DNA from 4 places in the Mycobacterium adipatum genome. Region 1 is predicted to be linked to each of the others. Evidence: predicted binding sites of a transcription regulator. Region 1 holds the regulator's gene; each other region holds the start of a gene.

Region 1 (5,583 bases):
CGGCTGTTGGCCGAACGGCTGGGCGTGCGGCAGACCATCGGCCTGGGCACCATCCCGATGGCGGTCCCGCACACCCGGCCGGTCACGTTGACCGCGCACTCGGCAAATTCCGAGCTCATCGCCGACTACACCCCGTGGGTCGGCGAGGTTCAGGTACCGGCGAGTGTGTCCAGCCTGCTGGAATTCCGGATGAGCCAGCACGGGCACGACGCGGTCGGATTCACCGTGCACGTGCCGCACTACCTGGCCCAAACCGCCTACCCACCGGCCGCCGAGACCCTGCTCGCCGAGGCAGCCCGGGCGGGGGCGCTGCAGATCCCCCTGGCCGCGCTCGGGGAGGCCGCCGCCGAGGTGCACACCAAGATCAACGAGCAGGTCGAGGCCAGCGCCGAGGTGGCTCAAGTGGTGGCCCAGCTGGAGCGTCAGTACGATGCGTTCGTTGCCGCTCAGGAAAATCGCTCGTTGCTGGCACGTGACGAGGAACTGCCCAGCGGTGACGAACTGGGCGCCGAGTTCGAGAAATTCCTCGCCCAGCAGGCGGACGGCAAGTTCGGGGAGGGCTTCACCGACGGCGAGGAGTGACCGACATGACCGATCGCAAGCCGAACCTGCGCAGCGTGCCGGAGATCTCTCCGGCCCTGCAGTTCCGCACCATCCACGGCTATCGTCGAGCGTTCCGGGTCGCGGGTTCGGGTCCGGCGATCCTGTTGATCCACGGCATCGGCGACAACTCCACGACCTGGCACACCGTGCAGGCGATGCTGGCGCGGCGTTTCACGGTGATCGCGCCCGATCTGCTGGGCCACGGACAGTCGGACAAGCCGCGCGCCGATTACTCGGTGGCCGCCTACGCCAACGGCATGCGCGATCTGCTCAGCGTGCTGGACATCGACCGGGTGACCGTCGTCGGCCACTCCCTGGGCGGCGGCGTCGCCATGCAGTTCGCCTACCAATTTCCGCAGCTGGTCGACCGGCTGGTGCTGGTCGGCGCGGGCGGGGTCAGCAAGGACGTGAATGTGGCGCTGCGGGTCGCGGCACTGCCGGGGGCCACCGAAGCGCTGGCGCTGCTGCGGTTGCCGCTGGTGCTGCCCGCCCTGCAGGCGGCCGGACGCATCGGCGGGGCCCTGTTCGGGTCGACCGGACTGGGCCGCGATCTGCCCGACGCCCTGCGCGTGCTCGCCGATCTCCCCGAGCCGACGGCATCCTCGGCGTTCGCCAGGACGCTGCGCGCTGTCGTGGACTGGCGCGGCCAGGTGGTCACCATGCTGGATCGCTGTTATCTGACCGAATCCGTTCCCGTGCAACTGGTCTGGGGTACCCACGACTCGGTGATCCCGGTCAGCCACGCATGGCTCGCACATGCCGCGATGCCGGGCTCGACGCTGGAGATCTTCGAGGGATCCGGGCATTTCCCCTTTCACGACGACCCTGACCGTTTCGTCGACGTGGTGCAGCACTTCATCGACACCACGATTCCCGCGGAGTACGACCACGAACTGCTGCGCGGCCTGCTGCGCACCGGTATGAGCGAACGCGCGATCACCGGTTCGCTGAACACCAGGGTCGCCGTGCTCGACGCGATGGGCGCCGACGAGCGCAGCGCCACCTGACTACCATCGGGGTATGGCCGTCGATGTTGCAGTCCTGCGAGTGTTCACCGATGCACGGGGCGAGTTCGGCAATCCCCTCGGCGTGATCGATGCGGCGACCGTGGATCCGGCCGACCGCCAACGCGTGGCCACCGAATTGGGTTACAGCGAAACGGTGTTCGTCGATCTTCCGGAGCCGGGAGCGGCGAGCGCACACATGCGGATCTTCACTCCGGTCGCCGAACTACCGTTCGCCGGGCACCCGACGGTGGGCACCGCGTGGTGGCTCAAGCAGCGCGGCACACCGGTGCGGACGCTGCACGTCCCGGCGGGTCTGGTGCAGGTGGAGTATCTGCCGGAAGCCGACGGCGAGTGGACCGTGATCAGCGCCCGATCGGACTGGGCACCCGATATGGCCATCTACCACCTGGAGTCGGTCGAGCAGGTGCTGGCCGCCGACACCGCCGATTACACCGACGACGTCGAGCATTACCTCTGGGCGTGGACGGACGAGTGCCGGGGCGCTCTGCGGTCCCGGATGTTTGCGCCGCACCTCGGCATCGCCGAGGACGAGGCGACCGGCGCGGCGGCGGTACGGATGACCGACCACCTGAGCCGAGATCTGCTCATCACCCAAGGCAGAGGCTCCGAGATTCGTACGTGGTGGGACCCGGCGGGTTGGGTCAAGATCGCGGGCCGGGTGGTAGCCGACGCCGGCGTCCGACTGGATTGAATCAGCCGGAGGTGGAGACACGGTGGGCGCGCAGCGCCTCGATCTCCCGTTCGAAATCGTCGGCCGAGGTGAAGGACCGGTACACCGAGGCGAACCTCAGATAGGCGACCTCATCGAGATCGCGGAGCGGGCCGAGGATCGCGAGTCCCACGTCGTGGCTCGCAATCTCGGGCGAACCCGCGGCCCGCACGGCGTCCTCGACCTGTTGTGCCAACAGGTTGAGCGCATCATCGTCGACCTGTCGGCCCTGGCATGCCCGGCGCACACCCTTGATGACCTTCTCCCTGCTGAACGGTTCGGTCACCCCGCTGCGCTTGACGACCGCGAGCACCGCGGTCTCGACCGTGGTGAATCGACGGCCGCATTCCGGGCAGGACCGGCGACGCCTGATGGCCTGACCCTCATCGGTTTCCCGGGAGTCGACGACACGTGAGTCCGGGTGACGACAGAACGGACAGTGCATCACCGCTCCTTCGCCGCACCGCAGATCGACCAGTTCGAATGTCGTCGAGCCTACCTGGGTACCGCAGAGCACGCGTCAGCCGATCGGTGCGATGAGCGTCTGCCCGGCCTGCACCGTGCCTGTTTCGAGCTTGTTGAGCTCGCGGATGCGCTCGACGATCTGGCCCGCGGGCGCATCCGGGGCCACCCGGTGGGCGATGTGCTGCAGCGTCTCACCGTCCTGCACGTACACCACCGACAGGCGGGTGGGCAGCTGGACGGGCTCTTCGGTGGGACCGCCCAGCTGGGCGACGAGCCCGAGCCACAGGGTGATTGCGCCGGCCAGCAGGGCCAGCAGCACCGTGGCGGCCGGTGTGATCGGCCGGCGCCGGTGCGAGGCGCGGGACATCAGCACCCCGCTGCCGCGGTGGCCCAGGGGTGCACCACCGGGGCGGCGCGAGGATGGGACACGACGCCGGCGCACGACGACGTCGCGGGGCAGGGGCCACACCTCGGCGGCCATTGCGGGCCGCGGCGACCGAGCCGGGGCGTACGCACTGTGCCGAGTGTCCGGGCGAGCTTCGAGAATCGTCATCTGAGCGCCTCTCCGAGTAGGGGTCTTTCGCTTCTGTGTTCGAATGCTAGTCGATCATGTGTTCGATGAATAGAACATGTGATCGAACTGTTGCGAAACGATAGACCGGGGCACCGACAAGTGGACGCGTCCCGCGCGGCCACCCGCCGGGCCGAGGGCGAACACGACACGCCTCGAACACATGTTTGATTATCTGTGCGGTGGCGACTACATTCGGGCACATGAGCGACAGCACCGAAACCCCTGAGGCACGCTCCAGCCTGACCGAGCGTCAGCGCACCATCCTGGAGGTCATCCGCACCTCCGTGACCAGTCGCGGGTATCCGCCGAGCATCCGTGAGATCGGCGACGCCGTCGGCCTGACCTCCACCTCGTCGGTGGCGCACCAGCTACGCACCCTGGAACGCAAGGGTTACCTCCGCAGGGACCCGAACCGGCCCCGCGCCGTGGACGTGCGCGGTTCCGACGATGTGGTGACCCCCATCGTGACCACCGATGTGGCCGGGTCGGACGCGCTCCCCGAACCGACATTCGTGCCGGTGCTCGGCCGGATCGCCGCGGGTGGCCCCATCCTGGCCGAAGAGGCCGTCGAAGAGGTCTTCCCGCTCCCCCGCGAGCTGGTCGGCGAGGGTTCGCTGTTCCTGCTGAAGGTGGTCGGCGAATCCATGATCGACGCCGCGATCTGCGACGGCGACTGGGTGGTCATCCGCCAGCAGAACGTCGCCGAGAACGGCGATATCGTCGCGGCCATGATCGACGGCGAGGCGACCGTGAAGACCTTCAAGCGAACCCGCGGTCAGGTGTGGCTGATGCCGCACAACCCGGCGTTCGAACCGATCGACGGTAACGACGCGGTGGTGCTCGGCAAGGTCGTCACCGTGATCCGCAAGATCTGACGGACCCTCAGTCCGCCCGGACGAATCCGTTCGTCCGGGCGAATTCCTCACTGGCGAACCAGATCTCGGCCTCGGTGTCGCGGTAGCCCGGGCTCCCCGGAGCCCAGTACAAACCGGTCTTGGTGTCCGCCTTGATCGGGTAGCCCTCCGGCGCCCGGTAGCGGTCACCGGTGGCCAGCCGCATCGAGGTCCATCCGGCGTCCTCGGGCTCGTCGTCCTGTATCGCGGCGTGACGCCCACTCGGGAAATCCGGTTCGTACGCGGTCTGCGGCGGCGCGATCACCGCGGTGGGTGACTCGATCCGCGTCGGCGCGGTGTCCACGGCGTCCGGGTCGTCGTCGAAACTCAGCACCGCATCCTGCTCGGCGTCGAGCTCTTCGAGATCGTCGGCGTCGACATCGCGCTCCGCGGCGGGTTCGCCGTCGTGGTCGTCGGCGTCGTATCCGTCGCCGTCGTATCCGTCGCCGTCGTACTCGTCGCTGTCGTACTCGTCGGCGTAGTCGTCACCGCTGTAGTCGTCACCGTCCTCGGTGCCGGATTCGGCCGGCGGCGCCGACGCCCACGGGCTCTGCGGGGTGTAGGGAGCCGGTTCCGGGCGGCTGGGGTACCCGGATTCGTAGCGGTCCCCGTATCCGCCGCTGTAGCCGCGTTCGTAGGGATCCTCACCGTCGTGGTGACCGTCGTCGAAGTGGCCGTCACCGAAGTGGTCACCGTCGCGGGGACGGCGGTTACGCAGGACCGCGACGCCGATCAGCGCGAGCACACCGAGCAGCGGGATCAGGCCGAGCAGCCACCACCAGGAGAACCAGCTGGCGCCCTTGCCGGAATCGCCGTCGGCCTGCGGCCCGTCCGCCGGGGCCTGCGGCGCGTCCGCGCCCGGCACCTCGAGTCCGGCGAGCTGAGACTGCAGACCGGCGGGCTCGGTGCTGAACTTCTTGGCCGCCCGGTCCCACGAGATCGAACCACCGTTGAACTGCTGGCTGACGATATCGCCGTTCTCGGTCTGGTCGGCCTTCGGCGCCCCGAGCTCACCGGTGGCGCCACCCAGCTTCTGCCATGCGGCGTTCATCGCGCCACGCACGATGACGGCGCCGAAATCGGGTGTCCAGAAGATGACGGGCTGGTCCTCCGCGGCGAACTCGACCACCCGACTCTGCGGGGTCAGTCCGCCATCGGCCTCGCTGGTGGTGGGGAACCCCAGATCGCCGGTCGGCCCGCCGACACTCTCGTACTTGGCCAGCACCTGTCCGGTGACCACGTTGGCGCCGGTGTCGGGGCTGTAGAAGATCTTGCCGCCGGCGTAGTTCTGCCCCACGCCGTCGGCGCCGA
Region 2 (5,583 bases), 200 kb from region 1:
GCTCCCACCACTGCCCAGCCCGATGGTCTCGTGCAGATACAGCAGCGTGTGGCGGTGGTATTTACGCACCCAGCGAGCGTGACATTTGACGAGTGTTTTGTAAAGGTGCCGCCGTCGGGTCCGCTATCGTGACCCCATGACAGTGCAGCCGTTGGCCAACGGGTTCTGCTTCGGCGAAGGCGTGCGCTGGTTCGAGGGGCTGGTCTGGTTTTCCGACATGCTCGGCGAGGCCGTGCACACTGTCACCCTGCAGGGCGAGATGTCGACATTGCCGTTGCCCGGCCACGCGCCGTCCGGGCTGGGCTTCCGGCCGGATGGAACCTTGTTGATCGTATCCACCGAGCGACGTCAGATCCTGGCCTATGACGGCGAAAGCGTGTCGTTGGTGGCCGATCTGGGTGATCTGGTGCCGGCCGGTCTCGGCGATATGGTGGTCGACGGCGATGGTCGCGCCTATGTCGGTGCGCAGGCCCGCGAGGGCGGGGTGATCGTCCGACTGGACCGCAACAACCAGGCGACGGTGGTCGCCGAGGATCTGAGCTTCCCCAACGGCATGGTGATCACCCCGGACGGCACCTTCGTGGTCGCCGAGTCCACCGGCCGGCGCCTGAGCGCCTACTCCGTCGACGATGCCGGCGCCCTGCACCACCGCCGGGTGTTCGCCGCCGGGTTGGACGGTCCGCCCGACGGGCTGGCGGTGGATGCCGACGGCGGCGTGTGGACCGCGATGACACTGTCCCATCGGTTCGACCGCATCACCGCCGAGGGCGTCACCGACCGTATCGAAATGGGTGATCGCACCGCGATCGCCTGCGCGCTGGGCGGCCCCGAAGACCGCGCACTGTTCTTGCTGTCGGCCACCGACGCCTACCCCGACCGCCTGGTCGGCACCACGCTGTCCACGCTCGACGTGATCGGCGTCGACATCCCCGCTCCCTGACCCACTGGAGACAACAACCGTGTCCGACTGCTACTACGAACTCCTCGACGCCGACGACCCCGTCGGCGAGCGATTCGCCGCCACCGACCTGGTGCGCAGTACCTGGTCGGCATCCATCCAGCACGGCGCCCCGCCGTCGGCGCTGTTGGTGCGTGCGCTGGAACGCTGCGAGCAGCGGGAGGACACCCGGCTCAGCCGCGTGTTGGTCGATCTGCTGGGCCCGGTGCCCGCCGAGGGTGATCTGTGGGTGCGGTCGCGCCGCGAGCGCTCGGGTGCGCAGATCGAGTTGATCACCGCCGAGATGTTCGCTCCCGGCCCGGACGGCTCGCCGCGACCGGTCGCGCGCGCCAGCGGCTGGCGGTTGCAGAAGCAGGACACCACCGAGATGCTGCATTCGCCCGCGCCGGCATTGCGGTCGCTGGCCGAGGCCCGCAGTCGGGACATGGCCAAGGACTGGGACAGCAACTATCTGCACAGCGTCGACTGGCGCTGGCTGACAATACCTTTGGCTGACGGACCGGGTGAATCCTGGATACGTCCCACGGTCGATGTGGTCAAGGGCGAGACGATGACACCGTTGCAACGGTTGTTTGCGGTCGCCGACGATGCGAACGGAATCGGCGCCAAGATCGACATCCGGCAGTGGACCTTCCTCAACACCGACCTGGTGGTGCACATCCACCGCGTGCCGGAAGGATCGTGGATCGGCATCCGCGCCGAGACCAGCTACGGGCCGGACGGTATCGGCACCACACTGGGCACGCTGTTCGACGAGCAGGGTGCCGTCGGCGCCATCCAGCAGTCGGTGCTGGTGCGCCGCAGGCAGAGTCGCTAGAGCGGAGTCGCTGGGGCGGTCCGCTTCGGTGGTGTCCCGGTGCGCCGTGGCGGGTCCGGCGGGGTGTTGTGCCGCCGGACCCGCTGTGCGGGCGGTTTTCTCTGTCCAGTTGTCAAGGTGCGGTGCAGGTGTGGTTATGCGGCGGTGGGTAGGTCGGTCATGGTGCGTCGGGCGTGCGAGCGCAGGTGCGCCGGCTCGGGTGTGCCCGGGGCATGGGGTGGGATGAACCAGGGGTGGCGGTCGGGGCCGAGGTAGACCTGCCAGCCGCCGTGGTGGATGGCGGTGTGGTGCAGCCGACACAGCAGGACCCCGTTGTCGAGGCTGGTGGTGCCGCCATGCTCCCAGGGGATGATGTGGTGGGCGTCGCACCAGGACACCGGCCGCCCGCAGCCGGGGTGCGCGCAACCGCCGTCGCGGACCGCCAGGCCTTTGCGGATCGCGGGGGTGAAGAGCCGTTCGCTGCGTCCCACGTCCAGGGGTGCGCTGGCGGCGTCGACGAGCACCGTCGTGAGGGTGCTGTCACAGGCGATCAGCTCCGCGGTCGCGGTGCTGATCGGCCCGCCGAACCCGAGGAAGTCCACACGGGCTGTGGTGGGGCGGATGAGGGTGACGTGCGGGAGCACCCCACCGCTCATCGGGCGCCCCGAACCAGACAGGTAGGTGCGCAGGATCTGCCCGAAGGCGTCGGCGCGGCGCCGCCCGACCGGTCGGGGATCCGGGGATCCGTCCGGCAGCGGGACCGGCCGGCACAGCGGGTCCAGGGCGGCGAGCAGTTCTTCGCCGGTGAGCACATCAAGATCCAGGGTCGCGCTGAGGCGACCGTCGCCGGTCGGCACCACGCTCATGTCGTTGAGGTCGGTGTTCTCCGCCACTGGCACCGCTGTGTCGTCGACCGGGTGGGATTTGACCTTCTCGATGGCGATCCCGCGGGCCGTCTTGTCCACCCCCGACGGAGTGGTCTGAACCATCAGCGCCCTGACAACCTCGGCGCGCTCGTCATCGGACAACGCGACACGGGATTCGATATGCGCGACGCCCTTGCCGACGGCGTCGGCGAACTCGATCCCGACCCCACCGAGACGCTGCTGCGCCGTCAACGCCGGCAGGGCCTCTGCCGCCCGCCCCACCCGCGCCGCCCGATACGCCGCACCCGGAGCGACCCCGATACTGGTGAGCAGATCGGCCCCCGTGCGCAGATGCCGCCGGGCGGGGATCCCGGCCCGCTCCGCGGCCGCGACCGCCGAGGCGATCACATGGTCGGCCAGGTTGCGCAGGGTGACCGCGGCCGCCAGCACCGCCACCACCGCCTGGTCATCACGAATCCGCCTGGGGCTGTCCAGGAGGTGGAACAGGGTGCGATCCCCATCCCGCACGGCGGCAGGGGTGAGGTCATCGATCAACGCATCAACAAATGAGTCGAGATGGGTGGCGTCCATAGGGATACCGGCTTTCACAGAAGGTGCCCACACAAGGGCACGATCAGTTGGTACTACGGTTCATTAAGTCCCGCAGGACGCAACGAACCTCGCGGCGACCGAAGTCGCGGTCTGCAGCTCAACGAACCGTCATCCGGGAGCTACGTCACATTCGAACTTATGTTCGATGCTACGCCGAATCACGGCCCCGCGCAAGGGCCCTGCGCAAGAAAATCTCCGAGGGCCTTGGGGACAGTTCGCTGGTCTCAGCCCAGCAGGTGATCCGTATCGGCGAGCACACCAGTGCGTTTCCAGTACTCCACCGACCCGAACGGACTCAGCACGTACACACCACCATCGGGTGATTTGTACCAGGAGTGTTCAATCGAAGGGTGGCCCCACATCAGGGTGGCGACCTCGTCCTGAAGTTCGCGGTTGTAGCGCGCGTAGGCATCGGCGGTCGGTTCGATGGTGCGTTTGCCCCGCTCGATCAATGTTCGCAGCGCAGAACCGATGTAGCGCATCTGGCATTCCAGCATGAAGATCACGCTGCCGGCGTGGGCCAGCCCGGTCCCCGGCCCCGCCATCATGAAGAAGTTCGGGAACCCGGGTACCGAAATGCCGTTGAAAGCGCCGGGTTTGCCGTCCCACACCTCCGATATCGGCACACCGTCACGCCCGATCACCCGCATCGGGCACAGCACCTCCGAGGCCCGGAATCCGGTCGCCAGGATGATGACGTCGATGTCGTGGCGCCCCGCGGCGGTACTGACCGAGTTCTCATCGATTTCCGTGATCGGCTCATTGACCAGCGACACGTGCTCACGCCTGAGACAGCGCAACCAGCTGCCGTTGTCCTGCAGCATGCGTTTGGCCATCGGTGGATACTCCGGGGTGACCCTGGCGGCGAGGTCGGGAACGTCGCCGACCTGCTCCTCGATCCAGTTGACGAAGAATTCACGCCGGGCGGCGCTCGACGCGTTCGCGGTGCGCGGGAAGTCGTGCCAGTTCGGGTCGGCCCGAACCAGTTCCAGCATCTTGTCGCTGGACTGCCACATCAGCATGAAGCGGTACCAACGCGCATAGCCCGGCAGGTGGCGCATCGCCCACCGTTCACCGTCGGTGACGGCCGCGTGGTAGCGCGGGTTGGGCGCCATCCACTGCGGAGTCCGCTGATATACCACCAGACTTTCGACCTCGTCGACGATCGCGGGTCCGATCTGAAAGCCGCTGGCGCCGGCCCCGATGAGGGCGACCCGCTTACCTCTCAGATTCACCGCATGGTCCCACCGGGCAGAGTGGAAAGCCGGTCCGGCAAAGCTTTCGAGACCGGGTAGTTCCGGGATGAGCGGCCGGTTGAGGAAGCCGACGCCGGAGATGACGGCCGAGGCGCTGCGCTGCTCGGTTGATCCGTCGGCACCGCGCAGTGTCACCGTCCACCGCTTCGTCTCGTCATCCCACTGCGCGCAGGTGGCCTCCCGGCCCCAGGTCACATGATCGTCGATCCGGTGGTGTTTCATCACCGCACGGAAGTAGTCGTGGAGCTCGGGTTGACGGGTGTAGTAGGCGCTGAAATCGCGGACGTGCTCAAAGGAGTACGAGTAGAAGTGGCTCGCGACGTCGACTCGACAGCCCGGATAGCTGTTCTCGAACCAGGTTCCGCCGACATCGCGATTCTTGTCGACGACCTCGAACGGGATTCCGGCCTCCCGCAGCCGGATCGCGGCCAGCAGACCCGAGGCGCCGAACCCGATGATGAGCACCGAGAAGCCCGGTGGCGACTCCAACCCGTGCACGGCGATGGCACGCGGGTTGCGGCCGTGCAGGTCCATCTCCTCCAGATATAGCGCCGCGTTGTCATCGGGCACCGGCTCGCACGCAATCCAGTCCATCAACTCGCGGATCACTGCGGTCTCGGGCGGCGGCGCCGGCGGACACCCGGCGTCGCGCCACGCGCAGATCGCAGCCAGCGCGGTACGCCGCAATGCAGCCTTGCTCTGCTCGTCGAGCATTCCCTGGAATTCGTTCTGCACGAACTGCACCGGGCGTATCGGACCGCGGATGATGGAGGGGTCACCGGTGATCTGCACGACGGAGGCGATCAGCGCCGGCACCGAAAGTTGTTCGAGAGCCGCGGCGATGGCCGTGTCGTCGACACCGCAGATGGACTCGGTGACGAGGTGGCGCGTACTCATCGCACGTGCGCGGGCAGCCGTTTGATGCCGTGCACGAAGCTGCTGTACAACAGGTCGGGCTCACCGAGATCGATAGTCTTCAGCCGGGTCAGCAACTCGCGGAATATGTTTCGCAGCTCACTCTTGGCCAGCTGATTACCCAGGCAGAAGTGCGGACCACCCGCGCCAAAGCCGACGTGCGGGTTGGGTGAACGGCTC
Region 3 (5,583 bases), 1.6 Mb from region 1:
CAGGTGATCGAGTTCTCCGCGTACGGGGCTCTGTTGCAGCGCGACGGTAACCGTGGACCGGCCGCCGCGCCGCAGAACATCTACCGCTGCGCCGATATCGACGAGTTCGGCCGCGCCGACAGTTGGGTGGCGATCGCGGTGGCCACCGACGCGCAGTGGATCGCCCTGCGGGACGCATTGGGCGCACCCGACTGGGCCGCGGCCGGGGCGTTGACCACCCGCGCCGGCCGAGTGGCGCAGCACGACCTGATCGACGGACACCTCGCCGCGTGGTGTGCGACCCGCGCCGGCGACGAGATCGTCGAATCACTCTGGCCGGCGGGGGTTCCCGTGGCGAAGGTGATGCAGCCACACCGGCAGACCGAGCTGCCGCAGCTACGGCACCGCCGGTTCTTCGAGTTCGTCGGCCACCCGGTGAACCCAGCCGCGCCACACAGCACGTTGCCGATCGCGCTGTCACGAGGACCCGCGGAACTTCACCGCACGGCGGCACCGTTGCTCGGCGAGCACAATGACGAACTGCTCACCCAGCTGGGCCTGTCGCCCGAAGAGATCCGGGCACTGCGGGAGGACGGCGTGATCGGCTCCGAGCCCGGTGCCCGCCGGACGGCGGCACGCTAGCCGGACCGGCTCTCACTGTTCAGTTTTCAAGGGGCGTCGAGGCTCTGGTTATGCGGCGGCCGATAGGTCGGTCATGGTGCGCCGGGCGTGTGAGCGCAGATGCTCCGGTTCGGGCTCACCCGGCTTGTGCGGTGGGATGAACCAGGGGTGGCGGTCGCGGCCGAGGTAGACCTGCCAGCCACCGTGGTGGATCAGGCTGTGGTGCAGCCGGCACAGCAGCACCCCGTTGTCCAAACTCGTTGACCCACCGTCGCTCCAGGGTTGGATGTGGTGGGCGTCGCACCAGGACACCGGACGACCGCACCCCGGATGCGCGCAGCCCCCGTCGCGCACCCCGAGCGCTTTGCGGATCGCCAGGGTGAACAGCCGCTCCGCGCGGCCGACATCAAGCGGCACCCCGGAGAAGTCGACGATCACATTGGTCAACGTCGAATCGCATGCGATCAGATCCGCGGTCGCGGCGCTGACCGGTCCACCGAACCCGAGGGAATCCACCGCCTCCTCACCGCGCTGCCCCGGGCGAATGAGCGTGACGTGCGGTAGCACCCCACCGGACATCGGTCGCGTCGACTGCGACAGATAGGTGCGCAGGATCTGCCCGACCGCATCGCCACGGCGTTTGTCGATGGAGCGGGGGTCCGGCGACCCGTCGGGCAGTGGGACAGGCCGGCATAGCGGATCCAGCGCCGCACACAGCCCTTCCCCGGTTCCGACGTCGAGGTTGAGGGTGGCCTCGTATCGGCCTTCCTCGTCCAGGACGAGGGTCATCGTGTTGAGGTCGGCGTCCTCGGCTACCGGTACCGCACGCTCCTGCGGCGGTAGATCTGCGGTGCGGTCGATGGCGATCGCCCGCGCCTTCTTCCCCACCTCGGCCGGGGTCGTCTGGGTCATCAGCTTGGTCACCACACTCGCCCGATCATCCTCGGACAGCTCGGTTCTGGCATTGATATGCGTAACGCCTTTGCCGACGGCGTCGGCGAACTCGATCCCGATCCCACCCAACCGTTGCGCGGTGGTCATCGCCGGCAACAGGTGCGCCGCGCGGCCCACCCGCACCGCCCGCACCGCCGCCCCAGGCGCCATCCCCAGCAGACTGAGCAGATCGGTGCCCGTCTTCAGGTGCCGCCGGGCCGGGATCCCGGCCCGCTCCGCAGCGGCCACCGCCGAGGCGATGACATGGTCGGCCAGGTTGCGTACCGTCACCGCCCCGGCCAACACCGCCAACAGCGCGTCGTCATCGATCATTGGCCGCGGACACTCCAACAGATGAAACAACGTCCGCTGCGCATCGTCGGCCGGCATCTCAGCCGGAGCCAGATCATCGATCAACGCATCAACAAAACAATTCACATCGGTGGCGTCCATAAGGGACCCAACCTTTCGGACAAGGCCAACACACACGCTCCACAGGGGCACTATGGCTCGATCACACCCTCGTCAGGGTCGGTCGAACCTTCTCGACGGCGTGGTGCCGCCGACACGGGCTCACCTGGAGAGTGGGAGCCACTTCGCTTCGAACTTGTGTTCGAGTCTACGCTGGAAATGCAAGCCGTGCAAGTACTTTCTTGAAGACCTCGGTGACCGGCCCGAGTCAAGACTGCGAAGCGCTTTCTGCGCAGATTCCGGTGTGCCTATTGCTGAGTCCACTGTGTGCGCGTTGTCCGGGCGGCCGCGACGCGACTCGGTATGCGCCGGGCGAACCCGTCGACCCCGGCGTCGGCCACAGAGTCGCGGCGCGGATCGTCGAAGTCGCGGGAGAACTTGACGAACAGCTCGGTCGGCGGTTCGGGTTGCAGATACTCGACGTCCAGCTGCGCGTTGCGCCCGGTGCTGCTGCCGCCGCATTCGGAGAACCGGGTCACTGTCGTGATCCGGTTGTCGGAGGGCAGCGCCCCGAGCCGATGCATCGCGGTGGTCAGAAAGTCGGCGCCACCGACCCGTAGCGCATCCGGTTCGGCAGGGAAGAGCAGGCCGTCGGCGGAAGCCCAGCGTGTCATCGGCCTCGGTCGGCGAAGAAGCGGACGGCCCGCTGGATGGAGTCGCGGACAGGTTCGGGCTGCCAACCCAGCTCGCGCACCGCCTTGGAATGGTCCAGCCTGCCCATGTTCTCGACGATGCGCAGGCCGGCGGTGGCGAACGGCAGGTCACGGTTCACCACCCGGGCGGCGAGATCATTGATCCGGGCACCGGCGTAGAGCACCGGAAGCGGGATACCGATGCGGGGAGCTCGCACACCGCCGGCCTCGGCCGCCACGGCATGCAGTTCCTGCGAACTCATGAAGCGATCAGAAATGATGTAACGCTCGCCGATTCGGCCTTTCTTGGCGGCCAACAGCATGGCGCGGGCGGCGTCCTCGATGCCCACCACCTCGAGGGAATAGCCGAAGTAGAACGGAAATCGGCCGGCGGCCACCATGGCCAGTGCTCCGCCGTGTGGCGTCGGCTGCCAATCACCGGGACCGTAGGTGGTCGAGACGCACATCGCCACGGCGGGCAATCCGCGGGTGCGGGCGTACTCCAGTACCAAAGCCTCGGCAGCCCGGCGGGATTCGATATAGGGCCCGCCGCCGGTCCAGTCGGCTTCGTCCTCTTCGGTGACCGGTCGGTCGGTTCCGGCGGCCAAGGTGCCGACGGTACTGGTGAAGACGAACTTCTCGATACCGGTCGCCAGGGCCATGTCGAGGACCCGGCGCAACCCTTCGACGTTGGTGCTGAACAGCGTGCCGGGATCGCGTAGCCACGCCCGGGCATCGACCACGCAGTAATAGAGGACGTCGACGTCCGTCATCGCGGCACGCAACCCGTCATCGTCGAAAAGGTCGCCATAGCAACGCTCTACGTCCAGGCCGTCGATGCCGCGGGTGTCGCTGGTGCGGCGCAGCAACACCCGGACACCGTCACCGCGCCGGGCCAGTTGACGGGTGACGTGGGATCCGAGGAACCCGCTGGCGCCCATCACCAGGGCGGTCATACCGGCGCGGAGTCGATGCTGGTGTCCCCGAGCCGGGCGCTCAGCGCCCCCCACGGATCGGCATACCGACCGGGTGCACCACGGTAGGCGCCCTGCCGTTTCACGAACGCCCGCGCGAGCGGGGCGATCAGCCGGGAGGGGTACCGCTTCCAACCGGTCTGTACCCGGATCTCGTCGAGCATCTCGGGCCAGGAATGGTGTTGGAACTTCAGCAGTTCCTGCGCCCTGGTGGTGTCCATCCAGTCGGTGATGAACCAGTCGTCATCACTGTCCGGATCACCCGGGCGGCCCGCAGGCAGCACCCCGGGCATCCCGCGCGCCGCCGCCAACGCCGCGCCGACATCCCCTTGGCGCATACGGTGGGTTTCGTCACCGGCGATCAGCAGTATCTCGCCGACCGCATCGGCGACCGTGGCCGCGGCGAACGCACTCGCCACATCCCGGACGTCGACCATGTGGATGCGATTGTCGGTCGGCAGCGCACTCTCGAAGTACAGCGCGTCCATGGTGAACGGAAGCGCGGACAGATCGGTGCTCATCACCCCGCCGAGCCGCAGCACGATCCACGGCAACGACGAGGCCCGCACGTACGCTTCGGATTCCAACTTGTGCTGCCCGTACAGTTCGGTCGGCCGCGGGGGAGTGTCCGCGCGCACCGGGTCCGGATTGCGGTGGGGATTGCGGGATCCGTACACGGCGTTGCTGGACGCCTGCACGAACCGTGGAGGTTCGGCGGCGGCCGAGGCGATGTCGACCAGGGTTCTGGTGGCATCGACGTTGACCCGACGGGCCAGTGCCCGGTTGCGGTAGATCGGCGGCGGGATCACCGCGGCCAGATGGACGATCGCCTCCGGAGCGATCTCGTCGATGAGCCGCTGCACCTCGCCAGGTGCGGTCAAGTCGGCCCACTGCGCGCGGGCGCCGCTCGGAAGGTCTTGCGCCTTGGCCCGATTGGCCTCGGTGCCGAGGTCGGTGGCGACCACGGAGCGGCCCTCGGCTGCCAATGCCCTGACAGTCGCCGACCCGACCAGTCCGAACGCCCCGGTGACCAGGACGGTGTCGGACATCGGCTACTTCAGGCAGCTACCGGCGTCGACCGGCAGCGTGACGCCGGTGACATACCGTGCCTCGTCGGACGCCAGGAACAGCACCGCGTTGCTGATGTCCACGGCGTCCACCCAGGGGATGGGCAGGGTGTGGAACAGCTGGCAGATGGGTGCCATATCGTCGGGGCCCGGGTTCTCCAGGTCGGGCCGGAACATCTTGAACGTGCCCTCGTTGTGCAGCATCTGGGTGCTGACGTGGGTGGGGTGCACCGAATTGGCTCGGATGTTGTGCTGGCCCAACTCGACGGCGAAACCGCGCATCAGACCGACGACGCCGTGCTTCGCGGCGACGTAGTTGCCGCAGTGCGGGTAGGCCTTGAGGCCGCCGACCGAACTGGTGAGAATGATGGAGCCGCCCCGCCCGCCGGCGATCATATGCGGCACAGCGGCTTTCACTGACTTCCAGACGCCCGAGAGGTTGATGTCGATCATCTCGTCCCAGTCCAATTCGCTGGTCTCGTGCAGCACGTCACCACCGTTGCCGATGCCGGCGTTGGCCACCACGATGTCGAGGCGGCCGAGTTGTTCGACGCCGCTGTCGACGGCTGCCTTCACCGCGGCGGCGTCGCGGACGTCGACCTCGGCGGTGACGATGCGTCGGTTGAGACCCTTCACCAGGTTCGCGGTTTCGGCGAGATCATCCGGTGTGGCTGCGGGGATTGCGGTCTCCACGCCCGGACGCCAAGGCCCGGCGATGTCGATCGCGATGATGTCGGCACCCTCTTCGGCCAGCCGCACGGCGTGGCTGCGGCCCTGCCCCCGCGCCGCACCGGTGACGAATGCAACTTTGCCTTCTACCCGCCCTGCCATCTGGTCCTCAATTCTCCGACGGTTCCTGCGAAACAGTTCTTGTGCACTTGCTCAGCACTCTGTCATCGGCGCCGA
Region 4 (5,583 bases), 690 kb from region 1:
CGACCAACCCATCACGCCTCCCGCGCCGCCTCCGTTGGATCCCGTGAAAGTGGAGCAGTTCAAGGCGCTCGCGAGGCAGGAAATGCAACGTGCTGGAGTGCCGGCCGATCAGATCGAGGCACGACTCGATGCGATGGTTGCAGCAGCACAGCGACCGCTTCCGCGCTACGTCCCGCCCAAGCCTGAAGCGATGCCACCTCCGGGGTTCGGTGAGGGCTTCGCCGACCGGTGGTTTGAGACCGAGCAGGGAATCAAGGAACTCATGGGGCAAGGCGGCCCCGGTGCTCCCGGAGTGCTGGAGTCATGGCGCGAGCTCGCCGTAAGTACGCACGACCAACTCACCAACCCGTTCGGCGCGGCCGTGGACGAGATCCAACATGCACTGAACTCTCCCAGTGCTGCCTACTATCTGGGCGAGAAGGCGGCCGACGGCGCCGTCGCCACGCCAGGTTTGATCTTCGGCGGTGAAGGCGCTCTTATCGCACGGGCGGGAGCGCTTGACGGACCAGGGATCCCCGACGATCTGATCGACGGGCCGGCTCCGACAAGTTCATTCGATACCCCGACTCCCCTTCATGGCGACTCTTCGCCGTTCATCGGTGATAGTCACAGCCCCGACGCGCCAACGCCGAGCCCGTCGGTACCGCATCCATTACCCGCGGATTCGCCGATATTCGACGGCTATGAGCCGACGCCACCCGGTCCGCAGTTCACGAATCCCGACGGCGGGCTTTTCTACCCCGATGACTCCCTGCCCGACAAGCCCTATGCGATACAAGGCACTGTCATCGACAACGCCCAGTTACCTGCGGGCACCGCAATCGATCGCTTTGGCTATCCGGGCGGGGCGTATCTGTCACCGGATGGCGTGCCCTTTGCGGAGCGCGCTCTACCGCCTGACAGCGCCACCAAACCATACTTCCAGTACGTCGTCGCGGACCCATCTAAGCTCCCACCGGGATGGCGTATCGAGGAATCTCAGGTAGCGCCCTGGTTCCATCAGCCCGGAGGCGGCACGCAGTACCGCATCATCGCGCCAGGCAGCGAGAGGCCATCGACGCAAGCGTTGGTCGACTCGGGCTTCTTGAGAGAGGTCGGATAACAAATGTCGAACTTCACACGGCTAACGGAGCAGTGGATCAAATGGACACGGCTGTCAGGTATGACCGACGTATCTGTATCCGAGGCCGACGAAGATTGCCTCATCCGATTCAAGTCCGCGGATGAATCATTCTTCCTTAGGCGAGAAGGCACCTGGTGGGTAATCGACGAGGTTGACGATCGCGGCAAACGCTACGACGATACGGCGAGATTCTCTACCTTTGAACTGGCGGAAAAGTACTTGATTTGGACGTGGGGTTCGGTGGCGCGCAGTGTCCTCCGCGCTGAGCAGCTCGGCGTGCGCCTCAACTCACTTGGAATGGCGCCCGGCGTAAGAGTCGAGCCCACCGATCGGGAGTATGTGGTGGAACTGCATGCCGCTACCGGAGTCGCAATCCTGCCATTATCGAGGGCGACGATCGCGAGCCACTGGATGACCTTGTCCATCGAAGAGGTCGAGCAGATGCTTGAAGCAGGTCTTGGCTGACACAGCGCGCACCGCAGGGCCCGCGCGTCAAGGTACGACTGCGGGCTACGGGCACTCCTCGGAATCGATCCGCACCACACCGAAGTCGATCTTGGTGCTCACGGTGAACGTGCCACCCGGCGCCGGCGTCGAGCTGCATACCTGCCAGTTGCGGTCGCTCATCTGCGCACGATCCTGACCGGTGAGGTCGGTCGAACTGCTGAACCAAACCTGCCCGCCGCTCACCGACTGGATCGCGTCCTGCGCACCCTGCAGGTCCATGCCAATCAGGTTCGGCATAGTCCAGGACGGCTCCGCCGACGCAGGCGGGGCTCATCGCGATCGCAACACCGACCAATGCCGCCACCACAACAAGATTTCTCATCGATTTCTCCTTGGCTCTGAACTTCTCATCTTTCGACATCCCCGCCTACCTCAATCACACCGCGATGGACGAGATCGAACGCAGCCTGCTGCCACTGGGCAGCGCCATCCCCGGTCGCGCCCGACCGGACCTCGACGCCGATCAACTGCAGGATCTGGTGTTCGTCACGATGGGTGTCACCTCGAGCGCCTGCCTGCGCATCGCGCTGCAGCGACCAACCGGCTCGGACCGCGACGCCATGGTCGCGCTGACCGCCAGGATGTTGGCGGCCGCGCTGACGCCGGATCCGAGTTGACCCTGATCTGTTTCGCCACAGACGTGTCGCCACCTGGCCACCGGAACCGCGACTGAAATCCTGATACATAAACCCTTGCGCAGGTTGCATTTCCGGCATATACTCGAACACAAGTTCGAATGCGACGGGGCTCCCATCTTCACCCGGTGAGCTTCAGACCGCGACTACGGTCGCCGCCAGGTTCGACTGCCCCTTCGGGGTCCAGTCGGGCTGTATTGACTGATCGTGCGCTGTGCGTGCCTTCTGTGAAAGTCGGTATCCCCATGGACGCCACCTATCTCAATAACGTCATCGATGGGCTCATCGACGACCTCACCCCGGCAGCCGTCCCGGAGGACGGTGCCGATCGGCTGTTATGTCATCTTCTGGAATCTCCGCGCCGGATCGTGGATGAACCGGCGTTGCTCGCGGTATTGAGTGCCGCGGTCACGTTGCGCAACCTGGTCGATCATGTGATCGCCCAGGCCGTCGCAGCCGCAGAACGGGCCGGCATCCCGGCCCGCAAGCACCTGAGCACCGGCGCGGACCTACTCGCCCAACTGGGGATGTCGCCGGGTGCGACGTGGCGGGCGGTGCGGGTCGGACGCGCAGCACACTCCCTGCCGGCGCTGACTCAGCAGCAGCGCCTCGGTGCGGTCGGGATCGAATTCGCCGACGCCGTAGGCAAGGGAGTCACTCACATCACCGAACGGGTCCCCTTGTCCGACAACGACCGCACGAACATCGTGACGAAGTTGATGATCGAGACCACCCCGTCGGATGTGGCCAGGAAGGCTCGCACGATCGCCATCGACAAGGCCGCCGCGGCACCCTCGTCCGAGGATGTCGTACCGGTCGCGGAGAACACCGACCTCAACGACATGACACTGGCCGTAAACGGCGAAGGACGTATCACCGGCACCCTGGACCTCGATGCGCTCACCGGCGAAGAACTTATCGCAGCGCTCGATCCGTTGTGCCGGCCCGTACCGCTACCCGACGGATCAGCGGACCCCCGCCCGGTCGGGCGGCGTCGCGCGGAGGCGTTCGGGCAGATCATGCGGACCTACCTGTCGAATTCGCAGCGCCCAATGTCGGGAGGTGTGCTCCCGCACGTCACTGTGATCCGGCCCGCCGAACACGGCGTGGACACACTGGGATTCGGCGGGCCCGTCAGTGCCGCCACCGCCGAACTCATCGCCTGTGACAGCACTCTGACTTCGGTGATCGTCGACCACTCGGGCGTACCCCTGGATGTGGGGCGCAGCGAACGGCTCTTCCCGCCCCATATCCGTAAAGGGTTGGCGGTCCGTGATGGTGGTTGCGCGCACCCCGGCTGCGGGCGACCGGTGTCCTGGTGCGATGCCCACCACATCCGACCGTGGGAACACGGCGGAACCACCTGCCTCGACAACGGAGTACTCCTCTGCCGGCTCCACCACACCGCCATCCACCACGGCGGCTGGCAGGTCTACCTCGGCGCAGACCGGCATCCCTGGTTTATCCCGCCCCACCAGCCCGGTGAAGCAGAACCTGCGCACCTGCGATCCCACGCACGGCGCACCATGACCGATCTGCCCGCCGCCGCATAGCTTCAGCATCAGCTTCACGGAACCTTGAAAACTACACAGAGAACGCACACGCGGCGGGAACCGGCGAAGATCACGGCGCCGGACCCGCCACGATGAATCCTGCCGTGACCCACGGGCCTGCCAACTAGCCTCCGCCGAGCACCAACGACACACCGTTGGATTTCAGTTCGGCGAACGAGAAGCTGAGTTCACCGCGTCGCCCTACATTCACGACGTAGCGATCCTGCCCTTCCGTGATCTCAAAGGTGATCCCGAAAGTGCACATGTACCGACCGCCTCGCCCCTGCTCCAGGTAAGTCGTCGTCAGGATCTCGCCCTTGCCGTTCTTGACGGTGACGGGCGTGCCGGCGTTGACGTCGCTGTAACCGCCCGTTCCTTCGCAATCAGACCCGTCGACATCGATCGACGGCGAGTAGGTGCTCGGCGAGTCGTCGTTGAGGGTGAAACTACCGGTGATCGTCGCGGTCTCGAGGACGTGAAACCCTTCACTGAACTCCGGGCAGAAGTGCTGCACCGCAATCTCATCGGCGGGCATTCCTTGCTGCGCAGCACCCGCGCTCAGTTGGCGGCAGACCTGCTTGCCGTGGGCCACCGCGTTGGCATCCGAATTGAATTCGCCCGAGTAGTCGGACTGCTTCAGGGCTTTGAGATACTCCTCATCAGGGTTGACCTGCTCGTGGTTCAGATACAGGTACGCACCGACACCTGCAGCAGCGAGCACCACCATCGCCATCACCGACGACGCCACCAGCCACATTCGGCGTCGACTGCTGGTTTCCTTCTGCACCGGACGTGAATCAGACTCGGCAACAGCGCCTTCCAGCTGTTGCTTTCCGATCGGGTCGAGCGTCTCGCCACCGCCGTCGCGAGTCAGGTCTGTCGGCTGCCCACCGACGAAATAGCGGCCTTCGTGCCGTCCGGTCGGGTCAGGCCGCCACCCGGTGTCACTGGCCTCGCTGACGACGGGGACCGCCGCCTCATGCCAGGTGTCGCCCACCTTGACGGCGCCGCACGATCCGCACCGCGAGTAGTCGCTGAGCGCGGCCCCGCAGAACACACAGAATCCCATGGTCGCGTCACTCACTTTCGGTACACCGTGGTGCGCTCCGGGCCGAACATGGAGCTGATGAACTTGGCGAAGCAGTCGTCGACCCCGAAGTCCTGTTCGTCGCACCACTGGTTGGCGTTCTCGGGGAAGGTCCACGAAGGCCCGACCACGGTCACCCACCAATCGGTGTCGCTGAAGGTCGACCACTGACCCGAGTACACGAGGCGAGCCTGGCCGAATCGCTGCCGAAAGTTGAGATGATCGCGCAGCACGTCGGCGTCGGTCAGCGCCCGGCCGTCGACCACCAGACCGGCCCGCTTCGAACTGACCTGCGGTACCCATCGGTTGAACGCATTGCTTCGCAGATCGGCAAAGTCGGCGTCCCGCAACTCCCCGAGAACCGCCTTGGCCACACCGTCCACGCTCCCGTGTTCTGGATCCGCGGGTCCGACAGCGACCAGCTCCTCGGCGCCCGACTTCGAAGCAACCGGCGTCGCTGTGCGGTCTTCTGACCGATGCGCAGTGAGCGTCGGTTTGCCACCCACCATGTCGGGAGTCCTCCAGTACATCCCGTGCGGAAACACCAGCGTGCGGTGGTCCGGCACGCCGGCCTTCATCTCGACCGGCGATGCCGAGAAATCGAACTCGCCTGCCGCGATATCTCGTTGGCCGTCTGCCACCGTCACCCGGACCGCCTTGCCCGCTTCGACGTCACCG

Evidence for each region. The regulator LexA, encoded in region 1, represses DNA repair genes until DNA is damaged. The targets are predictions, from matches to a motif close to CGAACANNTGTTCG.
Region 2: the regulator LexA is predicted to act here: its motif matches at 3,364-3,377, upstream of A7U43_RS19695 (HNH endonuclease signature motif containing protein).
Region 3: the regulator LexA is predicted to act here: its motif matches at 2,136-2,149, upstream of A7U43_RS11195 (HNH endonuclease signature motif containing protein).
Region 4: the regulator LexA is predicted to act here: its motif matches at 2,352-2,365, upstream of A7U43_RS21980 (HNH endonuclease signature motif containing protein).

The regions. Positions count from the first base shown of each region.
Region 1 covers NZ_CP015596.1:3,946,617-3,952,199, forward strand. Annotated here, with positions in the region: gene A7U43_RS18725 (proteasome assembly chaperone family protein) at 1-582, shown strand, start outside; gene A7U43_RS18730 (alpha/beta fold hydrolase) at 588-1,610, shown strand; gene A7U43_RS18735 (PhzF family phenazine biosynthesis protein) at 1,624-2,322, shown strand; gene nrdR (transcriptional regulator NrdR) at 2,324-2,785, opposite strand; gene A7U43_RS18745 (LysM peptidoglycan-binding domain-containing protein) at 2,861-3,358, opposite strand; gene lexA (transcriptional repressor LexA) at 3,580-4,254, shown strand; gene A7U43_RS18755 (LGFP repeat-containing protein) at 4,262-5,583, opposite strand, start outside.
Region 2 covers NZ_CP015596.1:4,145,312-4,150,894, forward strand. Annotated here, with positions in the region: gene A7U43_RS19680 (NIPSNAP family protein) at 1-69, opposite strand, end outside; gene A7U43_RS19685 (SMP-30/gluconolactonase/LRE family protein) at 137-940, shown strand; gene A7U43_RS19690 (thioesterase family protein) at 960-1,775, shown strand; gene A7U43_RS19695 (HNH endonuclease signature motif containing protein) at 1,910-3,211, opposite strand; gene A7U43_RS19700 (flavin-containing monooxygenase) at 3,457-5,385, opposite strand; gene A7U43_RS19705 (cytochrome P450) at 5,382-5,583, opposite strand, start outside.
Region 3 covers NZ_CP015596.1:2,353,909-2,359,491, forward strand. Annotated here, with positions in the region: gene A7U43_RS11190 (CaiB/BaiF CoA transferase family protein) at 1-621, shown strand, start outside; gene A7U43_RS11195 (HNH endonuclease signature motif containing protein) at 670-1,986, opposite strand; gene A7U43_RS11200 (hypothetical protein) at 2,253-2,618, opposite strand; gene A7U43_RS11205 (NAD-dependent epimerase/dehydratase family protein) at 2,615-3,592, opposite strand; gene A7U43_RS11210 (NAD-dependent epimerase/dehydratase family protein) at 3,589-4,659, opposite strand; gene A7U43_RS11215 (mycofactocin-coupled SDR family oxidoreductase) at 4,663-5,508, opposite strand.
Region 4 covers NZ_CP015596.1:4,635,207-4,640,789, forward strand. Annotated here, with positions in the region: gene A7U43_RS21960 (TNT domain-containing protein) at 1-1,102, shown strand, start outside; gene A7U43_RS21965 (hypothetical protein) at 1,163-1,588, shown strand; gene A7U43_RS21970 (hypothetical protein) at 1,634-1,849, opposite strand; gene A7U43_RS21975 (hypothetical protein) at 1,963-2,247, shown strand; gene A7U43_RS21980 (HNH endonuclease signature motif containing protein) at 2,484-3,818, shown strand; gene A7U43_RS21985 (DUF732 domain-containing protein) at 3,943-4,887, opposite strand; gene A7U43_RS21990 (zinc ribbon domain-containing protein) at 4,899-5,583, opposite strand, start outside.